2 regions of the Pseudofrankia sp. DC12 genome follow, and region 2 is predicted to be linked to the other one. Evidence: riboswitches for the same ligand, from Rfam matches in the RefSeq annotation. Region 2 holds a riboswitch; the other holds the start of a gene.
What was found. Region 2 has a riboswitch for S-adenosylmethionine ahead of FRADC12_RS10875 (DUF3293 domain-containing protein). Riboswitches for the same ligand answer to the same signal wherever they lie in the genome.

Region 1: another riboswitch for S-adenosylmethionine. It lies ahead of thrC (threonine synthase); the one in region 2 lies ahead of FRADC12_RS10875 (DUF3293 domain-containing protein).

The regions. Positions count from the first base shown of each region.
Region 1 is NZ_KQ031391.1:3,209,228-3,212,567, forward strand. Features, by position in the region: gene FRADC12_RS12705 (alpha,alpha-trehalose-phosphate synthase (UDP-forming)) at 1-64, opposite strand, end outside; gene FRADC12_RS12710 (HAD family hydrolase) at 282-1,103, opposite strand; SAM riboswitch class I at 1,426-1,514, shown strand; gene thrC (threonine synthase) at 1,772-3,055, shown strand.
Region 2 is NZ_KQ031391.1:2,750,848-2,754,187, forward strand. Features, by position in the region: gene FRADC12_RS28320 (PASTA domain-containing protein) at 1-1,265, shown strand, start outside; SAM riboswitch class IV at 1,506-1,616, shown strand; gene FRADC12_RS10875 (DUF3293 domain-containing protein) at 1,668-2,762, shown strand; gene FRADC12_RS10880 (hypothetical protein) at 2,755-3,340, shown strand, end outside.

The sequences.
Region 1 (3,340 bases), 460 kb from region 2:
CCAGCAGCGCGCCGGAATCGGAGAGGGAGAACGCGACCGGGCCCCGGTTCGAGGCGACCAGCACCCGCGCGGTGCCGGCGGCCGCCGGATCAGGCCCCGCCACCACGGCACGGGTCAGGTTTGGCACACAGGGCAGAGTAGACCTCAAGACCGGGTCAGATGACCAGGTCGGCGCCGATCGGTCGCGCGAAATCTCCAGGCGCGCGCCACCTGGTTGCGGCCCGTCAGACACCGCGCGGCAACATCGACAACGGTCGACGCCACGGGCCGCCGACGGCCCGTCAGGAGGTGGCCGCCAGCGGCGCCCGGCCGGCGACGGCGGCGCGCACGGCGCTGGCCCAGCCAAGGGTGACCGCCTCCTTCTCGACGACGACGTTGTCGTAGGCGGTCAGCAGGGTGGGGATGTCCGGGTGCCGCAGGGCGTTGGCGACCAGGTGCATCCGCCCGACGTACCGGGCCATCGTCAGGTCGCTCGCGGAGTCGCCGATCGCGATCGCGTCCGCCGGGTCGATGCCGCGCCGCCTGAGGTCCCAGGCAACCGCCTCACCCTTGCCGACCCCCTCGGGCACCAGGTGGTAGACGTGCGGGTTCACGCCCAGGTCCGGCATGTGCTGGGGGGCGATCAGCCCGTTGTCACGCATCGAGAGCCAGTCGAAGCCGTTATCGCGCAGCCAGGCATCGACGGTCGGAACGTCGATCTTGCCGCGCAGCATCACGTCGAGCTCGCGGCCTGTGTGCCACGGAGTGTGCAACTCCAGCCGGCCCGGATTGGCGGCGATCAGCTTGTGGAGCAGCTCCTCGGGCACCTGGGCGTAGCCGGCCGGCATCGCGCCGCGCAGGATCTCGCTCTGCCAGCCGTGGTCCCAGCCGACAATCGCGCCGAGCTCGCCGATGAAGCCGTCGGCTCCGAAGATCGCCGCCGCCTCGACCAGCTGCGGCCTGGTCCGGCCGCTGACCAGCACGAGCGTCAGACCGGCGGCATGCAGGCCGACGAGCGCCTGCGCCGCCTCGAGGGTGTGCGACCCGTCCTCGGCGACGAAGAACGAGCCCTTCGGGCCGACCATGGTTCCGTCGAGATCGGTGTAGACGACACGGATGCTCACGCGCGCGGCTCCTCCCGGCGGCCGGGTTCCACGCGATCAGCTCATCCGTCGCGCGGTTCCCGGCCTGGTCCCTGCAACCTTCCGGCAGCCCTAAGTCTTTCTCCCGCCCGGCCTCGGGAGCTGGGGACCCTCCCGGCCGGGTCGGAGGTCTCCCCCGCGGGGCTCCCGGTCGGTCGACGCCCGGCCCGCCCCGCCGTCGTCAGCATGAACGGCCGCGACCGGGACGTGCGATGGGACGCAATCCGCATCACACCCCTGCGCCCAAAAGGACGATGCGCTGAAGGGTGGCGGCGGTCTACAGTACGGACACACAACTGAACATGGCTCATCCAGAGGGGCAGAGGGAACGGCCCAATGAAGCCCCGGCAACCGAGCGGACGAGCCTGCTCGCTGATCCCTCCGGGATCAGCTTCGCCTTTGCCGCGATGCCTGCCCGGGGGGCGACCCCCGGACCCCCGGTGTCGCGCTTCGCGCGACCTAGGTGCTTCTGACCACCCGGTCAGGTGCTCTGACCGAGCACGTCAGGTGCTTCTGACCACTCGGTCAGGCGGTCATCTCCTAGGCGCGGCCCACCCGTGGGCGCGGTCTACGGCAGTGCTCCCCGCGGCAGGTGCCAATTCCGACCCGAGGTGCCATCGTCGGCCCCGGGAAAGATGAGGAGATCCGCGATGACTCTCGCGCCGGAGCGCGCTGCCCAGACGGGCTCGACCACCGATGACGTGAACCCCGCCGTCTCGCTTTCCTGTCGCCACTGCGGCGCGATCTACCCGCTTGGCCCGCAGCACGTCTGTTTTGAGTGCTTCGCACCGCTGGAGATCGCCTATGACGAGGACCGGCTGCGCCGGGTAACTCGCGCATCCATCGAGGCCGGGCCGAAGAACCTGTGGCGCTACGTCGGCCTGCTGCCCGCCGGCCACGACCCGGCCCGCCGGGTATCCCTCGGTGCCGGCTTCACCCCGCTGCGGCCGGCGCCACGGCTGGCCGCCGAGCTGGGAATGAAGACCCTCTGGGTCAAGGATGACAGCGCGAACCCCACCCATTCGTTCAAGGACAGGGTCGTCTCGGTCGCGCTCTCCGCCGCCCGTGACCTGGGCTTCACCACCGTCGCCTGCGCGTCCACCGGCAACCTGGCGCATTCGGTCGCCGCGCACGCCGCCCACGCGGGCCTGCGCTCCATCGTCCTGGTCCCGCACGACCTGGAGGACGGCAAGACCGTCTCCACCGCCGTCTACGGCGGCACCCTGGTCGCGATCAAGGGCAACTACGACGACGTCAACAAGCTGTGCAGCCAGCTCGCCGACGAGTACGAGTGGGCGTTCGTCAACGTCAACGTCCGCCCGTTCTACGCGGAGGGCTCCAAGACGCTCGGCTACGAGGTCGCCGAGCAGCTCGGCTGGCGGCTGCCGGCGCAGGTGGTCATCCCGATCGCGTCCGGCTCGCTGCTGACCAAGGTCGACAAGGCGTTCCGCGAGCTGGGCAAGCTCGGCCTGGTCGAGCCGACGCCGTACAAGGTCTTCGGCGCCCAGGCCGCCGGCTGCAACCCGGTCGCGGCGGCGTTCGAGCGCGGCGTCGACACGGTCTCCCCCGTCCGCCCGTCGACGATCGCCAAGTCGCTCTCGATCGGCAACCCGGCCGACGGCCCGTACGCCCTCGACGTCGCCCGCCGCACCGGCGGCGCGATCACGGACGTCACCGACGACGAGATCATCGAGGGCATGCGCCTGCTCGCCCGCACCGAGGGCATCTTCGGCGAGACCGCCGGCGGCGTGACCGTGGCGAACCTGCGCCGCCAGCTGCGCGAGGGCCTCCTCGACCCCGACGCCGAGACCGTCATCTACAACACCGGCGACGGTCTGAAGACCCTCGACCCCCTCGTCGGCATCGCCCTCCCCACCGCGACGATCCCCCCGACCCTGAGCGCCTTCGAGGCCGCGGGCCTGGGCGACGACTGAGACCCCACCTTCTGGCCTCGTGCGGTCACGATGCGACACCACCCACGAGGCCGGAAGGACGGTCGACTCTGGTCAGCCCCAAACAGGGCCGATCGTGGTTGGACCTGCTTTGAACGTCTGATCGCCGCAGGCTGGCCGCCAGACGCACCCGCAACCGGCTCGATTTCGCGCGTCCTGGTCACCGCCGTCGAGCACCGGTCGTCGGCGCTGTAGACGTGCCACACCGCGTTCGGCAACTCGAGCGCGCCTGTCGACCCCAGCCCCTGCACTGCGGGCGTGGCGACG
Region 2 (3,340 bases):
CCCGTTTCGCGCAGGACGGCCGAATCCCGTGGACCACCCTGATCAGCGCGTTCAGCGTGATCGTGGCACTGGCGGCCGTCGGTGTGGCAGCCGCGGCGGCGCTGGACAGTGGTGGCCGGTCCGCCCATGCCGCCCTGGCCGCCCAGCTGACGATCCCGGACAACCTCGTGGGCCTCACCGCCAAGGAGGCCGAGGCGCGGCTGCACGCGGCCGGCTTCGCGCACTGGCGGTTCGAGCTGAAGCCTGACCTCAAGCCGAAGGGCACCATCCTCAGCGTCCAGCCGGGCGAGGGTATCGAGATCGACCCGACCGACACCGTGACGCTGGTCGTCTCGGCCGGCATGGACTCCGTCAAGATCCCCCAGGTCGTGGGGCTCGCCGACAGCGCGGCCCGGTCCAACCTGCAGGACGCGGGCCTGACTGTCGTCGTACGCCCGATCAGCGGGCCGGCCAGCGTCAGCGCCGGTCATGTGGCCGCGATCTTCCCGGTCGCGGGCACCGAGGTTCCGCCGGGTTCCAGCGTCACGATCCTGGTGGTCGTACCGGCCGGCACGAAGTCGCTGGCCACCGTGCCGTACGTCATCGGGCTGTCGACGAACGACGCGCAGGACGCCCTGCACCGGGCCGGATTCACCGACGTCGCGATCGCCTACGCGGCCGCCCCGGATGCGGCCGGCCTGGTGACCGCCATCGATCCGCCCGCCAACACGACGACGGCCAAGAACGCGACGGTCACGCTGACGGTGTCCACCGGCCCGGGCGAGACCGCGGTTCCCGATGTCGCCGGCCGGACGCAGGCGGATGCCGAGGCCGCCCTGCAGACGGCCGGGCTGGTCGCCGCGATCAAGGTGGACTCCGGGCCGTCGACCATCACCGCCGGGCTGGTGGAGACCGTCGACCCCGCGCCCGGCTCGAAGGTGCCAGTGCAGGCCACGGTGACTATCACGGTGGTCAGCGCGCAGGTCGCGATGCCGGACACGAGGGGTAGCCAGCGCGCCGAGGCCGAACAGCTGCTCGCCTCCTACGGCCTGACCGCCGCCGTGACGCAGCAGTCGAGCAGCGCCGCGGTCGGGACCGTGCTGTCGCAGACGACCACTCCTGGCGCCATGATCGCGCGCGGGAGTACCGTCACGCTCGTGGTCGCCAAGGCCGCCGGCCCGCCGCCGGGCGGCGGCTCGCCTACGACGGGTCCGCCCTCCCCACCAGCCTCGCCCACCCCGACCGGGACCACATCGTCACCGCCGCCCGCCTCGGCGGCGGGCTGACACCGATCGGCGCCCTTCCCGGGGCCTGGCGACCGAACGCGAGGCGGCAGCGCGCGACCACTCACCGGGCGGCTGCCGTCCGTCAGGCAGGGGTCGCCGGGAGCGGTTGCCAGGAGCGAGTCCGGCGACGGCACCAGAATCGTCGGTTCCCGCCGGTAGCATTGTCACGCATTCAGTAGCGACCTCGGCACCGACGGCTGAATCTTGCGAGACGTATACGGAGGTTCTAACCTGGCTCGTGGTCAAGAGGACTGCGTCAAGGCCTGGCTCGCCGTCCGGCAACCTTCGCGCAAGGTGCCCCAGGAACGACCTGATCGCCGCCGGTGACAACTGGTAGCGGTAACGCGGATCTCCCGAACCGGGCACGGTCGCGGGGGTCCACCGAGGCCCCCGGAGGTTGACGTGTCCAAGCGCCCGAACCCCACCCGCGCTGACCTGCTGGCCCTGCTCGGGGCCCAGCCGGAGACCTCCGTCGCGGCCATCTGCCGTTCCTACCTCTCCCGACGCCGGGAGCTGCTGGCCTCCGACCCGGACCACCGCCGGCCCGAGGTGGCCCGGCTGGACGACGCCTTCACCCGGCTGCGCGCCGCCACCGATCTCGAGAGCCGCCTCGACGACTACCCGTGCGCCGAGGTCAAGATCGGCGTCGAGGACACCACCGTGGTGGTGCGCTCGGCGCCCGCCGGCACCGCCAGCGGGGAGTTCCCGTTCCCCGGCGTGGAGCGGGTGCACGTGCTCACCGCCTTCAACCCGCGGTCCCGCCGGCTGCGCCCGCACGAGAACGCCAACCGCCAGCGCGCGCTTGCGGGCCGCGTCGCCACGACCGGCCTGCCCTCGTGGCCCGCGGTCGGCGGCGGCCGCCAGGCGCAGACGAGCATCGCCGTCGCCGGCCTGACCAGGGCACGGGCGCGCGCGCTCGGCGCCGAGTTCGAGCAGGACGCCGTCGTCGAGTGGACCCCGACGGCGTGGTCGGTGGTGCCGTGCGACGAGCTCGTCGCACCGCGCGAGTTCGGCTGGCGTAGCTCGCGGCTCACCAAGCCGCTGCCGGACCCGGCGGCCGCCGCCCGGCGCGCCGAGGCCGCCGCCGCGGCGGACAGGGCCGCGACCGACGTGCGGACGGCGACGGCCGACGGCCTGCCGTCGACCGACGAGGCACGGCCCGCGGACGAGGAGACCGGTCCGGTCAGCGACGCGCACGAGATCCTCGTGGCGGACGCGGTCCGGGCGCTGGCTGCCGAAGAGGCGGAGACCGCGGCGATCGCCCGGGCGCGAGAGCTCACCGCCGCGACGCCGGCGGCGGGCACCGCCACCGACACGACCGCCACCACCGACACCCCCATGGTCACCGGTGGCCCGGCCGCCGAGACCGGGACGGACGGCTCGGGTGGTCCGGCTGCCGGCGGCGCGCCGGCGCCGCGCAAGGCCGACCCGGCGGCCGGGGGCGCCACGCCAGACCCACACGACCTTCCCGCCTCCCACGGCGGTAACGGTGAGTGACGCGGTCGCCTTCAATACCGGCCTTCCGCTCGCCGCCGACCTGCGGACCCACCTGCTCAGCCAGCTCGGCGCCGAGGAGGAGTGGATCGGGCGTGGCCCGGACGGCACCGGGCTGCTCTGGCGCCACAGCGAGCTCGGGACGTTGCTGGAGCTGCTCCCGGTCCCCGACGGGGCGTCGGCCGTCGCCGTACTGCGGGTCACCACGCCGGTCTCGACGATCGGCGATCCGGCCCGCGCGCGGGCCCTCTGCCAGCGGCTGAACGCCGAGATCACCCTGAACCGCTGGATCGCAGGACCCTGGCCGGCCATCCCGGACCGCCCCGACCCGGACGACGACGACGAGGACGAGGACGACGGGCCGGCCGATCGCGCCAGCCTGGCAGACGACCCGACCGAGCCGGCGGTACGGGTGGAGCCGGCGGGCGAAGACGTCGAGGCAGGCTCGGGCGCCGAGGCATCCACCGCCGCCGAGAAACACCTCGAGGCGCACGCCGAGCCCGCGCCCGGGGCCCGGCCGGCCGAGCTCGCCCAGCCCAGCCCGCTGGCCCTGGAATCCTTCGCGGACGAGGCCACCGACG